Regions from separate parts of the Halalkalibacillus sediminis genome, predicted to be linked through region 2. Evidence: a T-box and tRNA genes for the amino acid it is inferred to sense, from the RefSeq annotation. Region 2 holds a T-box; the other holds one or more tRNA genes.
What was found. The T-box of region 2 lies ahead of leuS (leucine--tRNA ligase). A T-box ahead of a tRNA ligase gene usually reads a tRNA of that ligase, here a tRNA-Leu.
Positions count from the first base shown of each region.

Region 1: it encodes a tRNA-Leu, which carries the amino acid that the T-box ahead of leuS (leucine--tRNA ligase) is inferred to sense. The anticodon was not compared.

Region 1 covers NZ_PJNH01000001.1:2,436-9,525, forward strand. Annotated here, with positions in the region: gene CEY16_RS00080 (ribonucleoside-diphosphate reductase subunit alpha) at 1-2,038, shown strand, start outside; gene CEY16_RS00085 (ribonucleotide-diphosphate reductase subunit beta) at 2,051-3,091, shown strand; tRNA gene CEY16_RS00090 (tRNA-Leu) at 3,193-3,274, shown strand; gene CEY16_RS00095 (MetQ/NlpA family ABC transporter substrate-binding protein) at 3,516-4,352, opposite strand; gene CEY16_RS00100 (methionine ABC transporter permease) at 4,366-5,028, opposite strand; gene CEY16_RS00105 (methionine ABC transporter ATP-binding protein) at 5,021-5,770, opposite strand; gene CEY16_RS00110 (alpha/beta fold hydrolase) at 6,239-7,039, shown strand.
Region 2 covers NZ_PJNH01000002.1:680,011-687,100, reverse strand. Annotated here, with positions in the region: gene CEY16_RS09565 (rhodanese-like domain-containing protein) at 1-223, opposite strand, end outside; gene leuS (leucine--tRNA ligase) at 356-2,770, opposite strand; T-box leader at 2,822-3,028, opposite strand; gene mnmM (tRNA 5-(aminomethyl)-2-thiouridylate-methyltransferase MnmM) at 3,182-3,745, shown strand; gene CEY16_RS09550 (tetraprenyl-beta-curcumene synthase family protein) at 3,787-4,848, opposite strand; gene CEY16_RS09545 (alpha/beta hydrolase) at 4,892-5,671, opposite strand; gene CEY16_RS09540 (gamma carbonic anhydrase) at 5,748-6,260, shown strand; gene CEY16_RS09535 (C39 family peptidase) at 6,273-7,090, shown strand, end outside.

The DNA of each region.
Region 1 (7,090 bases), on a different contig from region 2:
TTGGACGTATGTGTGTGCTAATGTATTTCTTAGACAAATGTACAATGAAGCAGCTGAGAATAGAGGTAATGCTTCTTCTGGGGGTTATGGCTCATTCTTTAACTTACAAAAGATTCTTGCTGAAAAAAACATATATAGCGAAAGAATTCTTGCAGAGTATTCTAAAGAAGAGATTACTCAGCTTGGCGACATAATTGAGCCGGAACGTGACCAGTTATTCACATATATTGGATTAAGAACACTAGCGGATCGGTATTTGGCTCGTGATCATGACGGTAAATTGTTTGAACTGCCACAGGAACGCTTTTTGACGATTGCCATGACTTTGATGATCCAAGAACCAAAGGAGCGTCGAATAGATCTCGTAGAAGAAGCATATTGGGCGTTAAGTAACCTTTATATGACGGTTGCGACTCCTACGCTTGCGAATTCCGGAAAGTCATACGGGCAGCTATCAAGCTGTTTTATAGATACGGTGGATGATAGTCTTCAAGGAATTTATGATTCTAATACAGATATCGCTAATTTATCAAAAAATGGTGGAGGAATCGGTGTTTATCTAGGTAAAATTCGCTCTCACGGAAGTTCAATTAAGGGATTTAAAGGGGTATCCAGCGGAGTGATGCCTTGGATGAAGCAGTTGAATAACACGGCTGTCAGTGTCGACCAACTTGGGCAACGCCAAGGCGCTATCGCGGTCTACTTGGATGTTTGGCACAAAGATATATTCAAATTCCTAGATGCTAAGCTGAATAATGGTGACGAACGCCAACGCACGCATGACTTGTTCACCGGTGTATGTTTACCTGATCTTTTCATGGAAAAAGTTGATGCGAGAGAAGATTGGTATCTATTCGATCCCCATGAGGTAAGAGAAGTGATGGGATATAGTTTAGAAGATTTCTATGATGAAACACAGGGTAATGGATCTTTTCGTGAAAAATATGGGCAATGTGTACAGCATCAGGAATTATCAAAAACACCTGTACCAGCGATTGACATCATGAAAAGAATTATGGTCAGTCAGCTTGAAACAGGGACGCCTTACATGTTCTATCGTGATGAAGCGAACCGTCAAAATCCGAATAACCATCAAGGGTTGATTTACTGCTCAAACCTTTGTACGGAAATCATGCAGAATCAAAGTCCAACAACCGTAGAGGAGGAAGTAACTCAAGACGGTAAAATTGTCATCACGAAAAATCCTGGTGACTTCGTGGTTTGTAATTTATCCAGTATCAATTTAGGAAAAGCTGTACCCGCGAATGTATTAGAGCGATTGATTCCCATTCAAGTTCGCATGCTTGATAATGTGATTGACTTGAATACAATACCTGTACTGCAAGCCCAATTAACGAATCAAAAGTATCGTGCGGTTGGTCTTGGTACCTTTGGATATCATCATCTGTTGGCATTAGAGGGGATACGCTGGGAATCAGAAGAAGCAGTTGACTATGCAGACCATCTTTATGAAAAAGTTGCTTTTTTGACGATACAGGCAAGTATGGAACTCTCAAAAGAGAAGGGTAGCTATCCACTATTTAATGGATCGAAATGGGAAACAGGCAGTTATTTCGAAGATTATATGGACACTGAGGAATTCAAATGGTCATTATTAGCAGATGAAGTTAAAGAACATGGCATCAGGAATGGATATTTGATGGCTATCGCGCCAAATTCCAGTACGAGTATCATCGCTGGAAGTACCGCCAGCATCGATCCGATTTTTAAAAAGTTTTATTCAGAAGAGAAGAAGAATTACAAGATTCCTGTCACGGCACCTGATTTAAGCGAGAAAACGTTCTGGTATTACAAATCAGCTTATGAAATTGACCATCATTGGAGCATCAACCAGAACGCTGCACGACAAAAGCATGTCGACCAGTCGATTTCATTCAATCTATATGTGAAAAACAATATAAAAGCGAAGGAACTACTCGAATTACACATGCATGCATGGAAGTCAGGTTTAAAAACGACTTATTACACACGCTCTACATCATCAGACATTGAAGACTGCGAAAGCTGCTCATCATAAGGGAGGATGACGATGACTCAACAATTACACGAACGTAAATTATATGAAACTAACGCACCGAACGCTTCAACAGGCATCATCAATGGACAAAGTTCAAACGTGCTAAACTGGGATGACGTTCGCTTCAGCTGGGCATATCCCATGTATAAAAACATGCTTGCGAACTTTTGGACGCCATTTGAAATCAATATGTCGAACGATCGTAAGCAGTGGCCAGAGCTTACAGCAGACGAGCAAGAAACCTTTAAGAAAATAATCGGACTATTAGCTTTTTTAGATTCGATTCAGACTGACTACTCCTCTAAAGTAGCCGATTATTTGACCGATTCAAGCCTTGCAGCCTTAATGCAGGTGCTATCTTTCCAGGAAGTTGTTCATAACCAGTCATATTCCTATGTGTTATCTTCTTTAGTAGAAAAAGATGAACAGGATGCAATATTTGAATACTGGAAGCACGATGAAATCCTCAAAGAACGTAATGAATTCATTGCACAAGGCTATGAACGATTCGTGAAAGAAAAGTCCCCCCAAGCATTTATAGAGTCAATCGTCTATGATGTTGCCCTTGAAGGTTTATTCTTTTACGCAGGGTTCGCCTTTTTCTATAATCTGGCTCGTAACCAGAAGATGGTATCAACTAGCACGATGATCAATTACATCAATAGAGATGAACAATTGCATGTTAACTTGTTCGCGTATATTTTTAAAGAGACATTGAAGGAAAATCCAGAACTGAATACAGAAGAAAACCTACAGTTTGTAACTGATACATTCAGAAAAGCTACAGAGCTAGAAATCAAATGGGGTCATTACATCATCGGTAATCGCATGGATGGAATCCATATGAGTGATCTCGAAAACTATATCAAATATATGGCTAATAAGCGCTGTAAGCTATTAGGCGCGGGGATACCATTTCCGGAAGTGACAGAAAACCCTATGAAATGGATCAAAGCATACAAAGATGTGGACGAAGGAAAGTCTGACTTCTTCGAACAAAAATCCAGACAATATACAAAAGTGTCCGACACGAACGGATTTGATGAACTATAGATTGAAGCGGGTTTACCAAGTTGTAAACCCGCACATTTTCATTGAGAAAACCCATTGACAAACAAGCCAATCCATACTATTATATTCTTTGTGACACATTTGCCGGTGTGGCGGAATTGGCAGACGCGCACGACTCAAAATCGTGTTCCTCACGGAGTGTCGGTTCGAACCCGACCACCGGTATTTTAGTTGATTACGAGATAATTCTTAAAAAAGCATTCACAAATGTTGATGTATCAATGTTTGTGAGTGCTTTTTTGTTATTGAGAAAAAGATTTTAATAATCATTAAAAGAATTTAAAAAGGAATTTCATCTGCAAAAATAAAGGGTCAGCCACCTCTTATATGGACGAATGTCCGAGGAGGTCCTGACCCTAGCTCTGACTTTATAAGATAAATGTCAGAGGAAAGTTGTACAATTTTTTTAGAATGCTGGAATAGAAGCTTTGCCTTCACGAGAATTTAAAAATTCGCGAACCTCTTCGCTAGTCATCGCCTCAGATAATTTCTGAATCAATTCTGAGTCCACATTATCTTCGCGTGCGACTAATGTAATTGCGAATTTATTATCTTCTTTTTCGGTGATGAGCGCATCCTCAGCTGGAGTTAAATCTAAGTTACCAGCGTGTGTTGGGTTAATTATAACGCCATCAAAATCTTCATATAAACGAGTTAATGCAGCAATACCCGCTTGTTCAAAACTATAGTTGTGTGAGTCTTCCTTGATATCATCTAATCCGTATTGCTCGCCGTCTATTTCTTTCAACTCTATTAAGTCGTGTGAAGCCAATAGGCGAAGAGAACGATCGATGTTAGATGGATCATTTGCTATACCAATCGATGCGTCATCAGGAAAATCTTCGACGCTAGCGGATTCTTGTGCATAAAGGCCGAAATTCGCATGATAAATCGGCTGTACCTCTGTTAAATTAGCATCTTTGTTTTGGTTGAACTGTTCCATAAATGGAACGTGTTGTGAAAAGTTCGCATCGACTTCCTCATTTGCTAGTGCTACGTTTGGTTGAATATAGTCACCCATTTCAACGATCTCTACTTCAATATTGTCTTCAGCGAGTTTTTCCTTTGCAATTTCTACAACATCTAACATAGGTGATTCAACCACAGCAACTCTTATTGTTTGTTCTTTATCTTCACCATTATCTTCATTTGAACTTTCTGCGTTCTCACTTTCGTTGCTGTCACCACATGCGACTAGCACAGATACTAGGACTGTCATTATAATTATGAGCCATTTTTTCATTAATAATTTCCCCTTATCGTTTGTCTATCTTTCTTGCTAAAGTAATGCCAGCATATTGAATAAGTTGCACAAATATCACCATAATAATGATAATATAAATCATCAAATCGGTTCGAAATTGTAGGTAGCCATAACGTATTGCAAAATCACCGATGCCGCCACCCCCCACGACACCCATAATTGTTGAATAAGAAATAAAACTAATTGTTGAGGTTGTCATGCTTAGGACGAGCGCTGAGCGTGCTTCAACGTACAAAAATTTAAAAATAATTTCTTTAACCGAGGCGCCCATTGAAACAGCCGCTTCCATCACTCCTTTAGGAACATCGAGAAGAGATTGCTCTGCAAGACGAGAATAGTGCGCGATTGCGATCACAACCATTGGGACGGTCGCAGCTGCTGTACCAGTTCCCGTTCCAATAACAAAACGTGTGAATGGAATCATAAAGATCACAAGTAACAAAAATGGAAAAGAACGAATAATGTTCACGATTAAGTTCAACGATGAAAAGACAAGCTTATTATCAAGCAATTGTCCTTTGCGACACAGGAATAAAAACGTCCCAATTGGAAGTCCGACTAACAATGCCGCTAGTATTGAAAAACCAACCATAATAAATGTTTCGCCAATCGACACCCAAATCTCTGTTTGATACTCAACTAATATATTAGGCATGTTCGTTGTCACCGCTTGGCTTCAATCTATTGATAAATCCTTCTGCGCTATGTTCCATTTTGTGTACACCTGTCGGATCAATTTCAATTTCCTTATAGACTCGACCATCTGCCATGACCGTTACTCTTGTACAGATGCTTTTGATTACTTCCATTTCGTGACTAACAATGATGACGGTCACGCCAAATTCTTGATTAATCCGTTGTAATACTTCGAGCACTTCCGCTGTCGTATTGGGATCAAGTGATGAGGTAGGTTCATCACATAACAACACTTTAGGCTGGTTGACAATCGCGCGTGCGATAGCGACGCGTTGTTTTTGCCCTCCACTAAGTTGACTTGGGTACTGATTTTTCAACTCTTCCATGCCTACAAACCGCAGGCTCTCCAATACTTGTTCTGCACGGTCTGTTTTCGGAGTTTTAGCTAGTTCTAATGGTGTGACTACATTATCGAAAACCGTTTTATTGTTTATTAAATGATACCCTTGAAAAATCATAGCTAACGACTGACGTATCTGACGTATTCGCTTTCCCCTTAAATGGTTTAGCGTTTCTCCATCGATGATCACGTCGCCTTCATCAGGATGTTCGATCAAGTTAATCATACGCAGTAATGTTGATTTCCCTGCACCACTCGCCCCAATAATACCGTGAATTTCGCCCGACTTTATACTTAACGATACCGACTGAACTGCTTCAAAAGAGTCGAACCGTTTGCTGACATTATTTAAAGTAATCATAAAAAAACCCCTTCCTTAATTGAAAGGTGATTCAAAAGCATACCTATTATAACTTATATTCAAGTCAATAAACAAACTGTTGTGTCTGTAAGGATAGATTAGCAGAAAAGCAGACGTAATTTCGGGGGGCAGTATAGATTCTAAAGCACTCAAGAAATGATGACGTGAAGCTTCCGGAGAACAAAAGCTAATTCAAACGCACGACACGTGATTTTGTTCCTCACAGAGTGGCGGTTCGAACCAGGCCACCGGTACTTAACTTTAAAGTTTTAGCGCTTTGCGTATATTCGTAGAGCGCTTTTATTTTTCTTACACACACTTGCGGAGTCGCTGATGCATTTAAAACTTGAAAATTGCTTAGAAAACCTATATTGTGAAGGGGTGTAATTACGTTTATTTTAATAGAAAAAAAGATTTTTAACTGAATTTGATGCGTTTAAAATATTTTAAGTGTTTGAGGGGAAGATAATGCTCTACTATAAAGAATATAGATTAGCCAAAAGTGATGAATGGGTAGTGTTCGTACATGGGGCAGGTGGAAGTTCATCTGTCTGGTATAAGCAAGTGAAAGAATTCAAGAAACATTTTAATGTTTTGCTAATAGATCTAAGAGGACATGGTAAATCTAGGAACCCAATTGTCTTAAACAAGAAATATTCCTTCGATAATGTCAGTCGGGATATTATTGAAGTGTTAGACCATAAGAACATTAAGAAAGCTCATTTTGTAGGAATATCATTAGGTACTATTTTAATTAGAAACATTGGTGAAATAGATCCAAGCAGAGTTCAATCAATGGTTTTAGGTGGAGCAGTAATCCGCTTAAATACTCGTGTAAAAACACTGATATCGCTTGGGAATTTAACTAAAAAAATAATTCCGTATATGTGGTTGTACAAATTCTTTGCTTGGTGTTTAATGCCCAAGAAAAGACATCATGAATCGCGCATACTATTTGTTAATCAAGCAAAAAAACTGTGCCAAAAAGAATTTATTAAATGGTTTAAGTTAACGAATGATGTAGCGCCTCTTTTAGTTCATTTCGAAGAAAATAAAGTTGATATACCAACACTGTATGTCATGGGACAAGAGGATTATATGTTTCTCTATGGTGCACAACAAATGGTGAAAAATAGTGAACAGGCACAATTAGAGGTAATAAAGGATAGCGGTCATGTATGTAATGTAGAAAAACCAGAGGAATTTAATGATGTCTCTATTGACTTTCTTAAAGGGATTTGTAACCAAAGGGCTGTAATGTCTTCGTAAGACTGAACGCCGGTTCGACCCCTGCGACTAATACTACATCTTTTTAAAAAA
Region 2 (7,090 bases):
TATGACTTCTTCGACCAGAACGACATACGATTACATACTCTTTATCTTTTGATAGTTCACCCAATCGTTCTGGCACTGTTTGTAATGCAATATGTTTTGCACCCGGAATCATACCTTGAGCTACTTCTTCATCTTCTCTTACATCAATTACTTTATAACGTTGTTGATCCTCAAGATCTTTCAATAATTCATCTGAAGTAACTTCATTTATTGGCTGACTCATCGTCATCATCCTTTCATCTACATTTTCTATTTTAAAAATTAAATGGCCCTATTGTCAATTCCATTATTCGAACTTAATATTCCAAAAAATAAACCTTCCTCATAATAATTGAGGAAGGTTATAATTCGCTTTTTAATTCGCTACAATATTTACTAATTTGCCTGGGACAGCAATTACTTTTCTTACGGTTTTGCCTTCAATCCATTCTTGGATAGTTTCATCAGAAAGTGCTATTTCTTCTAATTCTTTTTGATCAGCGTCTTTATTGACCAACGCTTTTGAGCGAACTTTACCCATTACTTGAATAACGATTTCTACCTGATCCTCTTCAAGCTTTGATTCATCAAAAGTCGGCCAAGCCTGATAAGAAATCGTACCTTCATGCCCAAGTTTCGACCACAGTTCTTCTGCAACGTGCGGTGCTATTGGTGAAAGTAATTGTACGAATCCTTCTGCAAACTGTCTAGGAAGTTTGTCAGTTTTATAACATTCATTGACGAATACCATCATTTGAGAAATTGCTGTATTGAATCGGAGTGCTTCGTAATTCTCAGTAACTTTTTTGACTGTTTCATGATAGACCTTTTCCAGATCAGCATTAGAATCGTCAACGATTCTCCCTGAAAGTTCCCCTGAATCCTCCATGTATAGTCTCCACACGCGGTCAAGGAAACGGCGAGCGCCATCCAAGCCATTTGTACTCCAAGCTACTGAAGCTTCAAGAGGTCCCATGAACATTTCATACAATCTTAAAGTATCAGCTCCATGAGTTTCTACAATATCATCAGGATTGACAACATTACCTTTAGATTTACTCATCTTTTCGTTACCTTCACCTAGAATCATTCCTTGGTTAAACAATTTCTGGAAAGGTTCTTTCGTTGGAACTACTCCAATATCATATAAAACCTTGTGCCAGAAACGAGCATATAGTAAGTGAAGCACAGCATGTTCTGCTCCACCTATATAGATATCAACTGGTAGCCATTTCTTCAGCTTTTCAGGATCAGCTAGCATCTCGCTGTTATCTGGATCGATGTAACGAAGATAATACCAACAGCTACCTGCCCATTGTGGCATTGTATTTGTTTCTAAACGTCCTTTTTTACCTGTTGCAGAATCCTCAACGTTAACCCATTCTGTAATATTAGCTAGAGGAGATTCTCCAGTTCCGGATGGTTTTATTTCAGTTGTCTTAGGCAATACAAGAGGCAAATCGTCCTCATCAACTGGCGACATTGTTCCATCTTCCCAGTGGATTACCGGAATTGGTTCACCCCAATAACGTTGTCGACTAAACAACCAGTCTCTTAGACGATAAGTCGTTTCACGCTTTCCGACACCCTCTTCTTCCAACCAATCGATTGCTTTTGTAATAGCCTCTTCTTTACCTAAGCCATTCAAGAATCCAGAATTCACGTGTTCTCCGTCCCCTGTATAGGCTTCTTCTTCCACATTTCCACCAGCTACGACTTCAACAATTGGTAGTTCGAACTTTTTCGCGAATTCATAGTCTCTTTCGTCGTGAGCAGGAACAGCCATGATGGCACCAGTACCATAAGACATCAACACATAATCTGCAATCCAGATCGGCATTTTTTCTCCATTAATCGGATTGATTGCATATGCACCAGTAAACACACCTGATTTATCTTTCGCAAGGTCAGTTCGTTCAAGTTCACTTTTCGTTTGAACATCTTTCTTATACGCTTCTACCGCGGACAATTGATCTTTAGTTGTAATTTTTTCAACTAACGGATGCTCTGGAGAAAAAACAGCATACGTCGCACCGAATAAGGTATCCGGGCGTGTAGTGAAAGCCTTGAACGACTCCGCTGCACCTTCAATCTCAAAGCTTACCTCAGCACCCTCGGATTTTCCTATCCAGTTACGCTGCATATCTTTCAAACTTTCTGGCCAATCAAGCTCCTCAAGATCTTCAAGCAAACGATCCGCATAAGCGGTTATTTTTAGCATCCATTGACGCATCGGTTTACGAACAACCGGATGTCCTCCACGTTCACTCTTTCCGTCGATGACTTCTTCATTTGCAAGAACTGTCCCAAGTGCTGGGCACCAGTTAACAGGTACTTCATCGATATATGCTAGACCTTTTTTATACAATTGAATGAAGATCCACTGGGTCCACTTGTAATAATCAGGGTCAGTTGTGTTTACTTCCCGGTCCCAGTCATAGGAAAAGCCCAGAGACTGAATTTGCCGTTTAAACGTTTGGATATTTTCCTCAGTGAAATCGGCCGGATCGTTGCCGGTATCAATTGCATACTGTTCTGCAGGAAGTCCGAAAGCATCCCATCCCATAGGGTGCAATACTTCATATCCTTGCATCCGCTTCATACGGGAAACGATATCTGTTGCCGTATAGCCTTCAGGATGCCCGACATGTAAACCCGCTCCAGAAGGGTAAGGGAACATATCCAACGCATAGAATTTCTCTTTTTCAGATAATGTATTTGTCTTGAATGTTTTATTCTCTTGCCAGTAATTTTGCCATTTTGATTCAATTTGCTGATGATCGAAAGCCATATCAATTCCTCCTAAATTATATATAAAATAAAAAACTCCCACCCCAACAAACGTTGGGACGAGAGTTACCCGTGGTACCACCCAAATTAGCATAGAAGCTATGCTCACTTGACTCCTTAACGCGGAAGACGGTATACACTACTTCAGTTCATGTATACAACTCAAAAGGCGAGTTCAGATTAAGCAAGAATGACTTCCACCAACCGTCATCTCTCTATACATGCTTTAAATCTTACTACTCCTTATCACTGTCAGTATATAATATATGAAAGTATTTTAATTAAATAAGTGCTAATTGTCAAGTTTTTATAATGGTGATCTTCTTAAAAGCTTCAGGTAGCTTTGTTCTTTAGCATTCCCCATGATAAAATTATTCAGTCAGAATCAGTAAATATAAAGGTGTTGGATTAAGTGAAATCAATCATTCCCCTTGCACATTCTATTTTGGAAGAATCATTACGTGAAGGCGATATAGTAGTTGATGCTACTTTAGGTAACGGACACGACAGCTTGTTCCTCAGTAAAATTGTGAGGAAAGAGGGAGCTGTCTATGGATTTGATATCCAAGAGGAGGCTATATTACAGTCAAAAAAACTTTTTCAACAAGAAGACGCCCAAAATATATACACTTTCAATATAGGACACGAGAACGCTGCAGACCTTTTAAAACAAAAAGAAGTCGAATCAATTGATGGGGTGATATTCAATCTGGGGTATTTACCAGGTGGCGATCACACTGTTACTACTCTCAGCAGAACAACCATCATAGCATTCAATGATCTTTTTGAATTGCTTAAACCAAATAAATACATCGTTTTCGTGGTTTATCCCGGTCACGAACAAGGCAACCATGAGTCCGACTCACTCGTGTCACACCTATCCAAAATCCCTGCAAAAGATGCCGACATCGCAAAATATCAGATGGTCAACCGAAGTGAAGCTGCACCATATGTAATTGCAGTTTTTAAAAAATAGACGAAAGGCTCCTGAAATTTTCAGGAGGCTTTTTTATTGAGTCATATGCGCTTTTTAACTTTCCGATAGCCTTTTCCATTCCAGTAGATGAATTTAGCTTTCCAACCTGTTTTCCTCAAGAGATGATTACAGATTTCCTTTCCGTTATGAAAATCGTTCACTTTTCGATCAGATAAATAAAGCCCTACTAAACATACAACAATTTGTTCATGGAATTGTGGATCCGGTATTCCATTAATTCCTTCTCGAGCATTTTTTATCATATATTCGAACCGTTCTTTCAAAATATCTTCGCTTTCATAGTAATGACAGAAGTTCAGGTCACCTTCAACTTCATCCTCTTTTTGGTCGATGAAATAATCTAGGAGAATGTGCAACCCCTGCATATACGGAAAATAAGATTGATACACTTCTTCACCAACGTAAATATCATCCAGACCATAAGAAATTAAACAAAAGATTCCGATGGTAGACCCCGTCGCAGCAGAAAATTCATACCAAAAGAGTTCCTCATCATCTTTTTCCCTATTGAACCATTCCTCTAACCGAGGCACCCTTTCATCTAGTCGTACATGTTTATGTACCTGGAGATCGATATACAACCCAGCTAGACGATGAATCGTCGGATAAATTCGTTCATAATCTTTTATTCGCCTAGTTATTTCCTGGCATGTGGCGACTAGTGAAGCCAGGTATTCTCCATCATCTTGTTCATCCCTAAACTGATAATAATTTCTTCTCTTATTCACGGAATTTGGCGAAATTGCATCTAACATGGATAAATGAAGTTGGCGGAAATCCTCTGGATCAAGCGAAGTACTTCTATCACATAAGTTATCTAGATAGTCACTGATTGTCTGGTAAGCTACGATGAAGCTAATCGCGTCCTCCCAGTTTTCTCTAGCCAGCACAGCATAAATCGAGCCACCTTCACAGTGGAATGTTTTAGAGTCAATGCTTTCAAGTGCTTGTGTTCTTAGTTCATCATTCGGTATCTTCTCAGCTAATTTTCTCCAACCATCAAGCTCTTCATTTGCCTGGGGGAAAATTTTACGATAACTGACTGATAATATTTTCGTGAGAGAGGTTGGAATGTTTCTAATCTAAATCATCCTCCTGTAAAGATCCTTGCTATCAATCCTTCGATTAATTTCTTTGATGCTCGATGAACTGTATCACATCGGCATATACTTCATCACGTTCTGGTTCATTCAATATCTCATGATAAAGGTCTTCATATATCTTTATTTTCTTCTCTGATAAGTCCACTTGGTTGAACCATTTCTTAACCGCATCAACATCAACTAATAAATCTTCTCCAGATTGGAGTAACAGCGTCGGTACATCAGGATATTTCTTAATTTTCTTAAAGGCAAGATCGATCCCTTTTTCAAATTCCAAATACCAACGTACAGAGACTTTCCTTAAATATAAAGGATCACTAACATCCCTAGCAATAAATGCTTCATTCCGCGTAGCCATTTTTGAATGGACATTGGTAGGAACTAGAACAGACGGAGCTAATACGTTTAGCACCTTTGATAACATGTATAACGGCTTTTCTGGAACATTGCATAAACCGAGGGCTGGCGAGGATAAAATCACTCCATCAACCTCAATGTTTTGTTCCTGGAGAATGCGAATAGCAATTAATCCACCCATGCTATGACCTAAAAGGAAAACAGGTAAATCATAAGTTTTTGCTTGATCGATCCATTCAGAAACCGTGTCAAAATATTGCTTAAACGATTTGATGTGGCCTAACTTTTTCTGGGTAACCCCTTGCCCAGGCAAATCGCCATATACAATGTGATAGCCTTGCTTCAATAATTTATTAAAAAGCCATTCATATCGACCAGAATGTTCGAATGCACCATGAATGACAACCACAACAGCTGTCGGGTTCTCTGTTTCTCTTACAATCATCCAATCCCTCTCCTACCATCTGTTTCTTCTAATTTGATATAATTATCTTATCACAACCTATTATAGGAGGAACAATATGATACTCGAATACAAAGGAAAATACCCTCAAATTGATGACACAGCCTACTTATCAGAAGATGTTGTAGTGACAGGCGAGGTAACAATAGGAGCCTATTGTAGTATTTGGTTCAAGACTGTCATTCGTGGCGATGTAGCCCCAACAATTATAGGGAAAAGTGTCAACATCCAAGACCAGAGTATGCTTCACCAAAGCCCTGGTATGCCATTAGAAATAGAAGATGGAGTCACCGTTGGTCACCAAGTATTGCTCCACTCTTGCAAAGTTAGCAAGAATGCATTGATTGGGATGGGGTCGACTATTTTAGATGGTGCTGAGATTGGAGAAAATGCCTTTGTTGGTGCTGGAAGCCTCGTACCGCCTGGTAAAAAAATCCCCTCCAATACTTTAGCATTCGGACGACCTGCTAAAGTTGTCAGAGATTTGACCGATGAAGATTATAAGGAAATGAAACGTATTCGTACAGAGTATGTGGAAAAAGGACAAGTTTACAAATCGAACCAGTCTTAAGGGGTAAGTTATATGTATGGATGGCTATTGGTATTCAGTTCACTAGTTGCACTTTTACTAGTTGTATCTTCTATTAAACAAAAAAGTTTCCGAAAAGTTAGCTATTTATTTGCTGGCTTATTTTTCGGATGTTCAATCGCACTTTTTATTATTATGCTAGGACAAAACCACCCAGCTATTCTCGGGTGGTACGAGGAAACCTTTATAGACAAGCAGGCTAATTCCTCACTTGTCTTTGCGGAGAATAACGATAATTGGTCATCGATAACTGAAAACTCTCTGATCGAACAGTATATTTTGGCAGAGGAGAAATTGATTGAAGCTCCCATCATCCAGCAATATCCGCAACTACCCCGTGGTTGTGAGGTAACCACTCTTGCAATGCTATTAAATTATCATGAAATAGAAGCTGATAAAATGGAGTTGGCTGATGAGATCAAAAAAGACCCAACACCCATGAAGAACAAGAATGGTAATGTCCACTTCGGAAACCCACATGAAGGTTTCGTGGGGGATATGTTTTCACTAGAGAACCCTGGTTACGGTGTCTATAATGGACCAATAGAGAAGTTAGCGAAACAATACGCTGGAGAAAGAGTAGAAAACCTCACCGGATTCTCCTTTGAGAATATTCTTGCTTCGGTTCACGAAGATGAACCAGTTTTAGTCATTACTAACACTACCTTCAAACCTTTACCTAATACTGCTTTTGAAACATGGAGCACCCCTCAGGGTAAGATCGACATCACAATGAAAGAACACTCCGTCCTTGTTGTCGGTTATGATGAGGAATTCATTTACTTCAATGATCCCCTACAACAAGATATAAA